One region of the Paenibacillus sp. LPE1-1-1.1 genome, then DNA from elsewhere that is predicted to be linked to it. Evidence: riboswitches for the same ligand, from Rfam matches in the RefSeq annotation. Region 1 holds a riboswitch; the other holds the start of a gene.
The links. A riboswitch is a leader RNA that binds a small molecule or an ion and turns the genes downstream of it on or off. The one in region 1 is predicted to bind cobalamin.

Region 1 (7,878 bases):
CTTTCGCATAGCCTGACGGGCGTACCGGCTCTGCTGACAAATAAAGTTTGGTCACGCTCGGCAGATACGAAAGATCCGTTGACGCTTCGGCGGAGCCGATCAATTGGCACAGTTCTCTGGGTGCAGCATCGAATTTGACCCTTCCGCCGTCAAGCATAACGATTCGGTCGGCAAGCGGAATCACGTCCTCGAGCCGATGCTCGCTAATAATGACTGTCATCGACATCTCTTGATTCAAGCGGTATATAAGCTGCAAAAAATCACGCGCAGCTACCGGATCCAGCTGTGAGGTAGGCTCATCCAGCAGCAGCAGCTTCGGCTGCAGCAGCAGTACGGAAGCCAGGTTAATCAGCTGCTTCTGACCGCCTGATATTTCATGCACGGACTTATGCAGCAGATCTTCCAGTCCAAAAAAATGGCTCATTTCAGCCAGCCGCTTGCGCATAACCGCTTGGCCATAACCGACATTTTCCATCGAAAAAGCCAGCTCATGCCATACCCGGTCCATAACGATTTGATTTTCCGGGTTTTGAAAAACCATACCGATCTGCTCTGCTGCGGTTACCGCAGGCAGCTCCGCAAGCGGCAGGCTTTCAAAGAACACGGTGCCCGAGCGCTTTCCCGTCGGTTGCGCCTCTTGTTTCATATGACGGAGCAAGGTTGTTTTTCCGCAGCCGGATGCTCCGCATAAGACGACAAACTCCCCTTGCTTCACCGATAGGGATACGTTATCGAGCGCAGCCGCTAACGTATCGGGATAATAAAACGATAGTTGATCTATTCGAATGACTTCCATGTCCTTCTCTCCATTCCTTCAAGAAGCGCTGGCGTTAATAAAAAAGCACAATAGCAAGCAAAGATGAAGCCTTCTCCCCGATGCAAATGCATCGATTCCAGACGGGGATAGATCGTTAGTACCCCATAACCCTGCATCCAGCCCCAAGCGCAGGCGGCCCCCGCCGCTATCAAAAATCCGAGCACATACCAGTCCCTGCGATCCATCCGATAGATTACGTAGGAGCTTCGTTTGGCAGAGCCGTACCCTCTCGCTTTCATGGAATCGGCTGTCTGAAGCGCTTCTTCCAAAGACCAGGTCAGCAGCACGCGAACGAGCAGCATGCCGTCCTTGCTGCGTTTTTTTAGGCTGCCCTCGTGAATGGTTACCCCCTTCATCCGCTGCACGGTCGTAATTTGCTCCAGCCTGCGCATAAACAGCGGCACGAAGCGAATCGACATCGAGGTTAGGAGCGACGTGCGCGGCGCGACCCTCGAGAACAGATACATCCATTTGTCTGTGGTTACGATTTGCTGAAAGGAAACAAACGCCAGCATCATGCATATTAACGAGAGCATCATCGTCACCCCGTACAAAATCGCTTCCAGCGTTATCGGCTGATCCATGAAATAAAAGAGAATATGCCTCCCCCGATGGGAGAACAACGGGTTAAGAACGGCAACCGATCCGCCCATAAGCGCATAATAAGGAAGCAGCTTAAGCAGCCGCTTCCCTTCGCCATGAATGACAATAATAGCCGTAAGCGCCGCAATCGACGTCACGAGGAAAACAGGATGAAATAACAGCATGCCAAAGGCAATGACACCCGCATAATAGCAGAAGCTGGTAATGGGATGAGCGGAGAAGAAGGCATTGTTCATTCCGCCTCGGCTCCCAGATCCTCGCCGAGATCGATGGTATACAGCCATTCAATGACATCGCCGTCCTTGAGCTTAAAGGCACCCGCGCTTTTATTTGGAAACTCGCCGTTCACCCGGTACATCCATCCACTCTTTGCGCCGAGATCAAATTCATACAAATTATCAATGCCTTCAATGTAAGCAGCAGCCTTTACGCCTCTGTATTCCATTTGGATTTTGTTTTTGCGGGTCGTTCTCTTCAGCACTTCAAGCACGGTATCGTCTTTCTGCAGTTCGACGGCGGTAGCCGCGAGCACGGTGCCCGTTTTCTCGTCCGCCACGATCGATATCGTAACCGAACTAATCGGCTGCTTCGTTTCGGCCGGTGAGGCAGACGGAGACTGGACGGGCTTTTCTGACGCATTCGGCTTTGGCGAAGGCGTCACCTGCTGATCGCCCTGCACTGGGGATAGCGTCGGCTTCGCCGGTTTCACGGACGCAGCGGGTTTCTCGCTTGCGGCATCCTTTACCGGATTTTCATCTTCGTCTTTGTCCGCGACCGCAGAGGGCGTTGCCTTTGGTTCCGCAGTCGGAGATGAATTAGCAGGTTGCGCGCTCTCGCTTCCGCCTTTAGGCTCTATGCTGCCTTTATCATCCGTTACAGCTGTCTCTTGCGGAGCTTGGCTTGCTGGCGTTTGCTCGCTTGCCGTATTTCCGTTCGTTTCCGGATTCGCGCAGCCGACGATTGCTCCAATTACCAGCAGGCCTATCAATAAGCTGAATAACCATCGCTTGCTGTTCTTTGCCATCAATTCTTTCCTACTTCCTTTTTTCAATTCTTTTTGACCGGACAAGCTTCTTCGTTATGCCGCTGGGGGCTGCAAAACAAAAAAAAGATCCCCTGTTCAGAGGGGATCTTTTATCGAATTAAAGATTTGCAACTGCAAATAAAATAAACATCATGCGCATTGCATAACGTTCCGATCTCCATTCTTACCCCCGAAGAATGAGAAACAAAATAAGAAAAGGCAGGTCTCCTGGCTCGTGCGTCAACACGTTTCTCTACCTTCCCATCCCTACGACAGACAGTGGCATTTTGAGAGAAACGCTCTTCACATACAGTGGCGGGACCGCGCCGGCATGATACCGGACTTCCCTATTAAGCAAACAAAAACCCGTTCTGCTTGCACCTTCTCTTAACAAATATTCGGTTATTTTATCAATCATATCGGGATTAAGGGGGTTTGTCTATAAGCGATCAGACATAGCCATCCTGTTCGGCTTTGAGGTCATCATGTTTCGTAACTTTATTTTTTATTATTTTGCTTTTCTACATGAACCCGTTTAATGAAGAACGCAACAACTAGGCCAATGACCGCAACGACCATCGCGAAAATAAACGCATCCTGTATGCCCGCCGTCATAGCGAGAGGCGCATTCGCCGGGTCAGCCGGATCAGCGGCATTCTTCATGAAACTGTTCATCCCAGCGGTCATAATGCTAACCGCAACCGCCGTGCCAATGGCACCCGCCACCTGCTGCAGCGTGTTCATAATCGCTGTGCCGTCCGGATACAGTTCGCGCGGAAGCTGGTTCAGACCATTGGTCTGCGACGGCATCCATACCATCGAAATTCCGATCATCAAGCAGGAATGAAGCACGATGACAAGCGCCAGCGTCGACGCCGTCGTAATGCCGGAGAAAAACCAAAGCACGGCTGCTAAGATAACAAGTCCGGGAATAACGAGCCATTTTGGACCGAATTTATCAAACAAGCTGCCCATAACCGGGGACAAAATACCATTAATCAGTCCCCCCGGCAATAGGACGAGACCTGCCGTAAGCGCGCTAAGACCCAGCCCGCTGATCAAATACATCGGTAAAACGAGCATGGAGGCTAATATAACCATCATACAAATAAACACCATCAGCGTTCCCACTATGAACATCGGATGCTTAAAGGCGCGCAGGTTCATCATCGGCTGCTTCATCGTCAACTGACGGATAGCAAAAACGATAAGCGCGGCTATGCCGATAATCATAAAGGTAATAACTTTTGCGCTGCCCCAACCGCCTTCGCCTTCACCTGCGCTGCTGAACGCAAACACGATGCCGCCGAAGCCAAGGGTCGAGAATACAAGCGAGAAAACATCGATTTTCGGTTTTGTAATCGTGGAGACATTTTGCATATAGAAAATTCCAAAAACAAGGGCTATAACCAAGAACGGAAGCGACAGCCAGAAAATCCAGTGCCAGCTCAAATTTTCGATGAGAAGTCCGGCTATGGTAGGTCCTACCGCGGGTGCAACCATAATGACGAGCCCGATTATGCCCATCGCCGCTCCCCGCTTCTCGGCAGGAAAAATAATGAGTATCGTATTAAACATCAGGGGCAGAAGAAGCGCCGTACCAATGGCTTGAATGACGCGTGCCGCCATGAGCACATCAAAGCTCGGAGCGAGCGCCGCCACAAGCGTGCCAAGCACGGAGAAGCTTACCGCTGCTATAAACAGCTGCCTCGTTGAAAACCATTGCAGCAATAAGCCCGATACCGGAACCAAGATGCCAAGCGTGAGCAAATAGCCCGTTGTCAGCCATTGTACCGTTGGCGCAGTGATATTAAAAACTTGAATTAGATCGCTAAGCGCTACATTTAAAGCCGTTTCACTGAACATGCCGACGAAGCCGGCCAAAAGCAAAGAAATCATAATAGGAAATACTTTGTAGGTCTGCTCCGTTCGTTGCTGCGATTTTGCCATTGTTGCTTGCAAAAATTCCACTCTCCCATATCTATCTATATTTATTGATGCCTTCTCAGAAAGAAGGACAATGGTTTACGACGTAGGGTATGCACTTTGCCGCGCTTAACAGCGGCTGCTTATCCCGATTCGTCAACGTCAGGATCAGCGCGCCCTCCAGCAGCGAAATGATGACGACGCCAATCTCTTTTGCTTTGGCCTCATCCATGCCATAACTAACAAGCCTTTCCGAGATGACGGCCTGCCAAGCGGCAAAAACATCCTGTCCGGCAGCTCTAAGCGTATCGCTGATCGACGAGGTCTCCACCGCCATCCAGAAACTAAAGGGCATATACCCTTGGAAATCGAACTTCTCGGCATCCTCCGCCATATCGTGAACGAAATCCTGTATGGCTTCCGCCGGCTCTTCAAAAGCGGAAAATTTTTGATTCCACTTCTCGATGACGAGATCACGGGTGCAGTTGATGCACTCCAGCGCCAGCTCCTCCTTGCCGTTCGGGAAATAATAATACAAAGAGCCTTTCGGACAGCTGCTCTCTTTAATAATTTGGCTCAAACCGGTAGCATGGTATCCCTGCGTAAAAAAAAGCCTTGCCGCCGTTTCAAGAATGGCGCATCTGGTATTTTGTTTTTCTGACATCCATTCACTCCTCGATTATAACGATCGGTCTATATAATATAAACATTGATCCGCTTAAAGAGTCAATCATTTTTTATTTACAGAACGCCCAATGCAAAAAAAAGACAACCAGACGAATGTCTGGCTGTCTTGGCTTTACCGCTGAAATTAGAAGCTTGCAGCTACTTTTTTTGCTTGTTCAAGGCCGGCAGCAACAATCGCTTCCGCTTGATCAGGCAATTGGTTGTGGCCTTCGATAATGACGCTCTCCAGGTTTTTTACGCCGAAGAAGCCCATTACGTTGCGAATGAAGTTGAACGACATTTCAGCGCCGGCTGCTGGACCCTCGGAATAGATGCCTCCGCGTGCGTTAAGCAGCGCTACTTTTTTGTCTGTAATCAAGCCGACTGGACCTTCAGCCGAATAACTGAATGTTTTGCCTGCTTGCGAAAGGTAGTCGATGTAAGTGTGCAATACAGCCGGAACCGTGAAGTTCCAAAGCGGGAATGCGAATACGACTTTATCCGCTGCAAGAAATTGATTGATATATTTATCGGAAACCGCTACTGCCGCTTGCTCTGCCGGTGTCAGGTCGTAGCCGCGGGCCGCTTTAAAGTTACCGTTGATCATATCCGCATTCAAGTACGGCAATTCTTCTTTAAACAAATCTAGCTCAATAACGACATCCTCAGGATGGCTGGCTTTGTAGCTATCTAGAAAAGCGTGGTATAGCTTAACGCTTGTTCCCATTTCGATTCCGCGATCGTTTGCTTTAACAAATAAAACTGTACTCATGATTTGTTTCCCTCCACAATATATAATTTACTTTTTGTAAGTACCTTTATTGTATATAGTTTTGAGGAGGGAAGCATCGGTAAATAGACCGAAAAAAAGACGATATTGAACCGCCTAGGGCGGAGATTCAGTCTTACGACTATAGTCTTACGACGTTTTTTATTCGAGTTCTTTCATTAAATGCACCGCGTATAAAGCCGCTTGCGTGCGATCCGTCATATTAAGTTTGCTCAAAATACTGCTCACATGCGTTTTTACTGTTTTCTCCGCCACGGTCAGGTTTCGCGCAATATCTTTGTTGCTCATTCCTTTGGTAAGCTCCTGCAGCACTTCCAGCTCCCGCGGAGTCAATAGTTCGATTAATGCCCGGCTCGGCAGCTCCTTCACCGCAGCATTTTCCGGTACCACCTCGGCAAGCAGCGCGCTTGCGATGTCCGGGTGAAGCTGGATGTTCCCCTTATAAGCGCTGCGAATGGCTTCTGCAAGCTGATCCGGCTCTACATCCTTCAGCATATACCCGATTGCTCCGGACTGGAGCGCGGGAACAATATGGCTGCGGTCCGAGAAACTCGTCAGAACGAGCACTTTGATCTCCGGATTTTGCTTGGCGATCCGCGTACTCGCTTCAATCCCGTCCATGATCGGCATGTTCAAATCCATCAGTATGATATCCGGATTTAATTCGGCTGCCTTCTCGACGGCTTCCAGTCCATTATGGGCTTCCCCGACCAATTCGAAATCGGGCTGCATCGTGAGAAAAAACGAAATGCCCTTTAGCACGATTTGATGATCGTCTACCAATAATATTTTGATCTTCACGGCTGTTCCTCATTCCTCATTCCACATTTCCATATCTGTCGCGACCGGGATCGTAGCTTTTACGACAGTGGGCCGCCCCTTCGCGCTTTTGATCGACAGCTCGCCGCCCAGCGTCTCCGCCCGCTCCCGCATCGTCAGCATCCCCATCGTCAGCTTGCCTTTGCGTTTCTCTGGTGAAAACCCAATGCCCTGGTCTTTGATTTCAATGCTGGCAGCCTGCTCTGTTTTAATTAACCGCACGTACACCACATTGGTTTCCGCATGCTTCTTTACATTGTTCATGGCTTCTTGCCCGATCCGCCAAAACGCCTCTTCAATTGCCCGGGGCAGCTCCCTTACGCCTTCAACCTGTTCAAATACCGTTAAGCCCATGTTCTTGCCGTATTGCTTTAAAGCAGTCAGCAGTCCATGCTCTAAGCCTGCCGGGCGAAGCTGCCAGATGAGCGTTCGCATTTCCTTCAGCGTTTCTTGGGAGAGCTGCCTTATTTCTTGCAGGGACCGCTCGACGATCGGCTCTTTGCCCGCAAGAACCGTTTCAGCCCCTTTGGCGAGAAAGGATAATGAAAATATTTTTTGAATAACCGAATCATGCAGGTCTCTTGCCATCCGGTTTCTCTCTTCCATTCGAGCCAGCTCTCGCCGCTGCTCATACACCCGCAAATTTTCCACGCTTAGCGTAAAATGATCCCCTAACGAATACAAAAAATCCTCGAGATAATCATCAAATTGTCTGCCCAGCTGGCTGCTGATAAACAATACGCCGATCGGCTTGCTTCGAATACGAAGGGGAATCGCCACGGCTGAGGAGAACGGCGGAATTCCGATGGACGTCAACGATGAGCTGGGTACCTGATGGCAATCCGACAAGGTAACGATCCGATTCTCACGGAAAGCGGTGCTTACCGTTCCTCCTTGGTCAATCTCCATTGAAAGCCACTCTTTCTTGACACACTTATCCGTATAATGCGCGCGCAGCGATAATTGCTCCTGCTCGTACATAAACAACGAAACATGCTGCCAGTTGAAGGTATCGCCAATATAGCGAACGGCCTGGAGCGGCAAATTGTTAATATCCTGTATGGCATTTATTTTTTGAATGACATCACCGAGCTTGGCATAATGAAGGGCATGCTTCTCCTGAACCTGGTAGAGCCGGATTCGTTTAATCGCCGTGCCGATTTGATAGGCTACCGCTTGCAGCAGCGCCAGCTCCTCCTCCGAGAATTTCACCTTCCCGGACTCCGCGACGTT
Region 2 (7,878 bases), on a different contig from region 1:
CGAAGCTCCGTGCCGCTTACCCCTACCATGATTTTGGCCTCGAATACACGGTATACCGCATCATAGGCCCATGGCGAGATTAGCCCGTTATCCACGAACTGCTCCTTCAAGCCGGTTAAATCCGTATCCGCCGAAATGTCGAATAAAGCCGGCTCCAGTCCCGCAAACCGGTTATAAGCGACTAAAGCCAACAATGCCTGCTCCGTCGCCATTTCGTTTGAAGGCTGACCTACGGCATGGGAAAAGCCTCCATCTGCCTGACGAAAGCGCAGCAGGCTGGTCAGGAGACTCCCGTTCTTTTTCAAAAAGCTGGACTCGAGCGGGTTGATGCCCGCGGCCGACAAAGCGATAATGACCTGCGCGACGCTCTCGCTGTTCTCTTCGCCGAAGGCTTGAAACCCTCCGTCAACCTGCTGCTGGGAAGACAGCCATGATACGGCTTTGGCGACCGCGCTCTTTACGTTTGCTTGCTCTTGGTATGGAGCGAGCGCGCTTATGGCCATCGCCGTAATATCCAAATTATCCTCGCCTTGCTCCGATAGCGGGAACGCTCCGCCGGCGTTTTGCTGGTTAAGCAGCCAATCCACCAGCTTCGCGCGCGTCCATAATGCATTCACAGGCACGTCATAGCTCCCGCAGTCCAGAGCAATCAAAGCAAAAATCGGGCCATTGGTGCCTTGATTCGTCATCTTTGCATGATTATAAATGCTCTCAATAAGATTATAGCCTGCAAACGAAGCGGCATCCTCTCCGGCAGCCCGGACAGCAATCGCAATGCGCTCCGCATCGGTTACTTTGCGGAATTCTCCTTCGCTCTCCTTCAATTCATCTGTCAGCAGCTTCAAATAGCTTGCGGGCAGCGGCTTTCCCGAACGTGCCAAGCCTACTGCCTCCCAATCGCTGATCACGCCGCTGTTTAAAATCTGCTCTGCTGCTTGTTCGATTTCCGTGCTTACATTGTAATGATCAGCTGCCTTCGCTTGCTCCGGCAGCAGTAAGGCTGAACCGATATAGGATAGAAATACGATACCGCCCATGAAGAGCAGCAAGCATCGATACGACAAGCTTCTAGACAGCATTTGTTAGAAACACGCTCCTTTTATGAAAATAGCTGCCCCACGGCTAACGCTTAGCCATGAGGCAGCTTGGTGATTATTTCAATTCATGCAACCTGATAATGGTTACCGCCGCCATCTCTCTCGTTACAAGAGCTTGCGGGTTGAATAATCCGTTATCACCGGTCATCAAGCCTTTTTGGTAAGCCACGTTGACAAAAGGAACAGCCCATGCCGATACGGCATCGCGGTCCTTAATCGCAGCTTGAGGCGCATTCGCGTCGGCCAAGCCCTTAAGCCTAACGAGGACTGCAGCCATTTCTTGTCTAGTAATGGACTCGCTTGGAGCAAAGGAAGTGCCCGAAATGCCAGACATCAAGCCTTTTTCTTTTGCAGCCGCTACATAACCGTAATACCATGCCTGTTTATTTACATCCTTAAAGCCTGAATCAGCCTGCAGCGGTTCTTCTCCTGCATATTTAACGACTAATGCAGCAAACTCGGCGCGAGTCAGCTGACGCTTTGGCTCAAATTTCGGATGCTCTGCGCCCGTGCCGTGCATAAAGCCAAGCTCCGTCGCTTTCGTTACGGCAGCCAGTGCCCAGCTTGCAATCGCAGCTTCATCGGTATATTTCGGGGTAACAGCCGGATCTGGATTCTCACCAGGCAGCTGTTCGCCCGGCTCGCCCGGCTCAAGCGGTACGCCAAGATCCTTACCTAGATCTTTCGTATACTGCCAGCGTAATACATCGCCGTTTTTCAGCGTGTACGCTCCCGCGCTTGATTTTGGGAAAACGCCGTTTACGGAATACATCCAGCCGCTTTCCGTTCCATGGTCGAATTCGGCAAGACCGCCAATCGCCTGGACATAAACGCTCGAGCCTGTACCCGTATAATTCAGCGACACGCCCTTTTGTTCCAGTGCGCGTTTGAGAGCCGTGAACGCCGTATCCCCTTCGGACAATGTTACGGCATAAGGAGCAACGGCATCCCCCTCGTTTAATGAACGTTTTTCAACGGAAAGCGTGATCGTTTGAACTGCCGGAAGACCGCCGCCGCCTCCGCCAATCGTTAATGCCGATGCGGTATAAGCAAGAAACTCGGTGAAATGTTTCGTTTTAATAATCAAATCGCCGTTTAGGCTGTATGCGTAAACCTCGTCTGCCCGCACTGACGAATCGGAATATTTTTTTATTGGCGTAAATACACCCGATTGATCAATGAATCCTGCTTCCTTGTCGCCTTGGCCTTTTATGGTCAGGGTGACATGCTGGTTGAACTCGATTTTATCCGGACCGCCTGCTTGTATGCGAACGGCAATGGTATCCACCTTCTTGCTGCCGGAAGATAGCGCGGTGTTCAACTTGGCGTCCAATCCGCTTTCCGTCGTGCTAAGATTTTGCGGCAGCTGAAGCACTTTGTTCCATGCCGATGTGACGACCGTATTGACCGGAATCTCCAGCCATGCGTTACCTCGTTCTGCTGTTACCTTAGGCAAAGCAGCCGTCGCGAAGGTAAGGCTGACGTTATTCGTTAGCGGAGCCGCGCCTGCTTCTGTGATTAGAACGGATTTTTCATTCCCGTTAATCGCAATCGTTTGATCCGTTGAACCGCTTAGTACGCGAGGGACTACGACAGCTATTGCATCGCTGTCTGTATTGCCGACAAGCGCAGCGCCCAATGCTTTTAAGGTAATCGTTCCGCCTTTAGCTGTTCCTGTAAATGAAACCGTTGCTTTATTTCCATCTAGGCTGATCGCGTTTACCTGAAGCTCCGTGTTACCTGTTTGAATGGACCAATTGTTACTGCTCACCGCATCTTCCGTAAACTCATCTCCAATCAGCGCGACCTCGACTGACGGGTTTTCAGCTCCGTTTGCGATTTGCGCTGCCGTTGAAATCAACGGCCATCTGCTGTAGTAGAAGCGTACAACATCGGCTGATTTCAGTTCGTAGGCGTCTGCTCCTACGCTTGGCGCGATGCCGTTTACTTCATACATCCAGCCGTCCCAGCCGCCAAGGCTGCCCGCCGCTTGGCCATGAATAGAAGAGACATAGGATCCGAAGCTGCTGTCTACGACTTTGTAGCTGATTTTCGGATTCGCTAGATCAAGGGCTTGCTTCAGCAAATCCAATGCCGTTGCCGGTTTTTCCGTATTTTTAATCGTTACCTGTTGTTTGGCGTAAATCGGTCCGGAAATTCCGTCTACTTGCAGTTCTGCTGCTACCGGAACCGGCGGTTTGGCTTCAGCAAAACGATACCATACGCTTTGCAGCGATTGGATATCGGTGAGCGCAATCAGCGCTTGTTCGGTAGCCATGCCATTGCCTGCGGTGTCGCTTTCATTCCATTTGAAAGTGCCGTCCTGCAGCTGGTACAGCGCAAAAGAATCGAGAACGCTTTTGCCATTGGCCGTCCAAGGATCAGACAATACATCCTCGTTTATGGCAGCCAAACCCGAGACAACGGCGGACATGCTGTTTGAATTTTCCCCGTACATGACTTGCTCGTTGTTTAACTGCTTTGTTTTCAAAAATGCTTTTATTCTCTCAATCGACTGCTGCGCGGCGCTGTCATTCTGATAGTTTCCAAGCGCCAGCAGACCCATTCCCGTCATGTCAGACTCCGAAGTGCTCCCAAAAAATGCGAAACCGCCGTCGCTAAGCTGCTTGCCTAGCAGATAATCTAATGCTTTTTGTTTAGCGGCTGCGTTCCACCCGCCTACATCGCTGCCCAGCTTTGCGCCCGTATCGAGCGCAAGCATCGCCCACATATGTTTATTGGTTGAACCAAATGCACCCGTTGCAGGATTTTGCTGCGCGGCAAGCTCCGCGTATAGGTTACGGTTGGTCTCCCAAGCATGAGCCGGATCCTCGCCCATGGCGAGCAATGCAAAAATATACCGGATATACTCGGTTCCGGAAACCGTAGATTTCGGATCTATCGTCTTCCAGCTAGGCAGCTTCCAAGTGCCGTCCTGCAGATTTTCTCCGGCTCCCCACAGCGCGACAATCGCCCACCAGGATTCCAAGGTTTCATTTTTATTTTTATAATAATTGACCGTTTTCCCAATCATTTCATTTAAAGCAGCGTTTCCGGTATGGTCTGCGGCTTTACTGACTTGAGGCGCAAATAAACTAAAGATTAAAACAAAACTTAAAATGGCAGGCAAGCTTTTTCTTAGGAATGTTTTCAAGGCAAGCAATGTTTTCTCTCCTTTTGGTTCTTTTTTGGCAACAAAAAAACATCTTCCGCATGGAAAGATGTTGGGGCTGTTACGTGCGTAAGAAAGCATAGGAAATTACCTATCGCTGAAGCACGAATAAACATCTCCCTCCCATCCTCGTGAGAATTTTAGAGCACTTTTATGGCAGGTCTCCTGGCTTCGCTTCATCGCTCGACGATCTCCTTCCCGTCCTAACCGGACAGTGGATAAAATGATTGTCAGCTCTGCGATACAGTGGCGGGACCGCGTCGGACTTTGACCGAACTTCCCTATTAAGCTGCTTGCGAAGATTTGCTTCACGGCAGCACCATATTAGCTATTCTATGAAATTGTAAGTACTAGACTTGTGAATTGTATCAAAAAAAAACCGATTAGACAAAGGTTCCGTTTGTTTTTTTCCAAGCGCGCCGCTGCAGCCCTCAATCCCATGGATGAAGGGCCCCTAGAAGCGCTAACGCATATTGAGAAATCCCGTATTTTCGATAATCGCATTTACTTGAAGATCCAGCTTTAGCTTTGGGTAATACTCCGTACGCCAACTTTTCAACTGCACCCGCGGAATTTTATGCCGGAAATATTGCCCTGTACCCAAAATATCCGCGCCGCCCGCTTGGAGCTTGGCGAACATTTGATTGAACTTCTCCGTAAGCATAGCGTCAAGCTCCTGCTTGATCAATTCACTTGTCGGGTTCCCCTTTGTTTCCAAGATAACGACCTTCAATTTTAATTCACTTTTTAAAATAGGCTTACCGCCGCTCATCACGCTTTTTGTATCCATAGAGTTGCTTATGATAAGCACGCTCGCATGATCCAGCACCTCAATCTTCCCTTGCGTGCTCTCGCCTTTAAAAGCATTGAAGAGCAGCGTTTCATCCGAATTGATCTGCCCCACCATTTTTCCGTTTTTTATGACGGCCGAGCCAATATGCTGAACGGCGGTCGTTTTCCCCGACCGAATGATCGGAATGGCTACGTCTCGCGTATAAGAGTGAATGCTGCGATATACTTCCCAAACCCGGGTTAATGCAATTTGCGGATCCCAGCCAGCGTTTTTCTCGAAAAAATCATAAAGCGTCGTGCCTTCGGGCTCCATCATTTTTTTTACCGTTTTAAAAAAATAATCCATATCTTCATCGCATATCGTAACCAGCGTCTTAGGCGACACGTCACGGCCTCTCATAAAATCGGCAATGGTATCTTCGAGTCCCTCCTGCGCATATTTCTTGTCCATCAAAACAACCTTCACGTGTAGTAAATCCACGCGATTCTCCAAATTAGCACTGATCTTATCGACCGCATGATTGATCGTGTTCCCGCTTCCGGTCACGATTTTTATTTGCGTCGTATGTTGACCCGGCTCAGGAATTTGAAGATAGATCAAATATTCGCCGTTCTGCTTGGAAACGCCCATCACAACCGGCAATACACGGTGATTGATATCAATAGTATCCCAGCAGCCGCTAAGGGTTAAGACCATGCCTATGATAATAAATGTCTTAAGCACTTTCATCTTTGATCATCCTTCTGGAACGAACTCCAATAAACCATATTGAGCAGGGAATGATTAAAAAAACAAAAAACCGCAGCAGCGTATTCCACATCGCTAACTTCTCGATCGACTCCCAATTCTTAATGAGCAAGCAAGCCGAATAGATAAGGGCTGCTGTCATGATGATAAGATAGTTGGGCTTCACCTTTGGCAGGCTCCGATGCAGGATCCGGCTGATTTCCCACAGTACGATCGAAATAAACAGCATCGTGAAGGTGATGAGGCTCAGCAGCAAAAACATCGTAATCCGGTCAAACATCAACCAATTAATATGGATCGTGCTTACCAGCATAATGAATGGAAATTTAAAGGTTGAGGAGGTAGCCTGCCCGAAAGTAAGCAGCGGAATATAGACAGAAATAAAGAAAAATGGAACCAGTGCCGCTAAGGCTAACATCACTTTTTTGCGGCTGTAGGAGAAATAAGGTTGAACAAATCCTAGAAACAGGAAGCTCACGGCAAATGCAGAGAAGCTGTGCAAATAGGATGGCTTCGTTATAAATGAAAATTTCTGGTCAATCAACGGAAATAAGTAGCGGTAATCCACATTTTGAAAGGAAGTGACAATCGCGAAAAAAATGAATGGAAGAAATAGAATAGCGAGCAGAAAGCCCGTACGGAAAATAGCATCGACTCCATTCGTCGCAAGATAAGCCGATATCACAACAAGGAGCCCCATGATCGCCCAGATCGGTGTATTGGCAAGGAAAACAAGGGTTACGATTTCGGAAAAGGCTCGAATGGTGATGACATTGACGACAAGCAAATAAAATACAAGGGGCAGCAGAAAAAAGCCGGCTGCCCACTTTCCTATGCCCAGATAAATGCTTATAATATCCTGCTTAGGGAAAAAGCTGAGACCTTTCATGTATGTCCAAACCATTAGCATATTTAGCGCAAGTCCCAATATAATCGCAACCCAATGACCCTCTGTCGTGCTTGAGATGATGTCGCCCGAATAAAAGAAGAACACAAATCCCAGTTTGGTCAGGCTATACATTAATACGACATGCAGAGTTCTATCCATTTCCCGTCTCACCCTTTTTCATACTGAAATTCAAATAGGAAATGCCGAACGTATTAATGCTTGCAAGGTAACCGCTGAGTAACACCAACCCTGCGAGCAGTCCGAGAATTCCAAATATAGCGGACATCATGACGATTAAATATTTGAATAACCGAATGGAAAGCGAATTTTGGAATCCGACAATCGTCGAATTCGAAATCGTTGTGGCCGCAAGCACGATAATTAATAAATTGCTTACCAATCTTGCTGCTACGACGGCCTGCCCTAATATTATGCCTCCTACCATCGTTATGGTCGGACCGATGCTTTTGGGCAGCCTGGTGCTGGCTTCGATAATTAATTCCAAGACGACCAGCATCAAGAGGATTTCCACGATTGCCGGATAAGGCACGCCTTCACGGCTTTGCGCAATCGTTAAAGCAAGCTCGATTCGGAGAACCTCCGGATTTACGGCGACCAGAGCAACGTATAAGCCGGGTGCCAACAGCGTTATCAACAAGCCGATTACACGCAGAAGTCGTATGATAACCATTAACGGGAGCGGAAAGTTATGATCATTTTCGATCGAAAACATGTCCCAAATCAGGTTAGGAAGCACAAGCGCAAACGGCAGGCGGTCGAGGAACAGCACCACTCTCCCCTTCTTCAATGCACTCGCTACCTCTTGCGGCAATTCCGTCGTATTGAATTTGGGCACAGCCGACCAAGAGGATAAGCCCAGCGATTTCGATAAATTTTGCAGGTTATCGATTTCCTTGTCGCTGCTGCGCTCGAGCTGCTCCATGATTTTGCTTACTAACCCGGGATCGGCATGGCTGTCATCATAAATCAGAGAAAGCTTTTTCTGCTGCTCGATCCCTGCCACGAAAGATTTAACCTTGATATGCTGCGAGATGATTTGCTTTCTTACGATTCCGATATTCGTATCAATATCCTCGATAAATGAGCTCATCGGACCTTGCAGCACATTCTCGTTCGTAGGCGATTCAACGGCTCTGTTTAAGGCAATCGGGAACGGATC

Region 2: it holds a riboswitch for cobalamin, as region 1 does, so the genes downstream of both, MRBLPE1_RS05925 (DUF4430 domain-containing protein) here and MRBLPE1_RS22865 (DUF4430 domain-containing protein) in region 1, are expected to answer to the same signal.

The regions. Positions count from the first base shown of each region.
Region 1 covers NZ_JBEGHY010000023.1:1,297,666-1,305,543, forward strand. The annotation lists gene MRBLPE1_RS22855 (ABC transporter ATP-binding protein) at 1-796, opposite strand, end outside; gene MRBLPE1_RS22860 (energy-coupling factor transporter transmembrane component T) at 778-1,656, opposite strand; gene MRBLPE1_RS22865 (DUF4430 domain-containing protein) at 1,653-2,444, opposite strand; cobalamin riboswitch at 2,646-2,844, opposite strand; gene MRBLPE1_RS22870 (DHA2 family efflux MFS transporter permease subunit) at 2,943-4,394, opposite strand; gene MRBLPE1_RS22875 (TetR/AcrR family transcriptional regulator) at 4,450-5,034, opposite strand; gene MRBLPE1_RS22880 (FMN-dependent NADH-azoreductase) at 5,182-5,808, opposite strand; gene MRBLPE1_RS22885 (response regulator transcription factor) at 5,968-6,627, opposite strand; gene MRBLPE1_RS22890 (GAF domain-containing sensor histidine kinase) at 6,637-7,878, opposite strand, start outside.
Region 2 covers NZ_JBEGHY010000001.1:1,356,006-1,363,883, forward strand. The annotation lists gene MRBLPE1_RS05920 (S-layer homology domain-containing protein) at 1-1,079, opposite strand, end outside; gene MRBLPE1_RS05925 (DUF4430 domain-containing protein) at 1,153-4,260, opposite strand; cobalamin riboswitch at 4,408-4,608, opposite strand; gene MRBLPE1_RS05930 (Ger(x)C family spore germination protein) at 4,733-5,791, opposite strand; gene MRBLPE1_RS05935 (GerAB/ArcD/ProY family transporter) at 5,778-6,857, opposite strand; gene MRBLPE1_RS05940 (spore germination protein) at 6,850-7,878, opposite strand, start outside.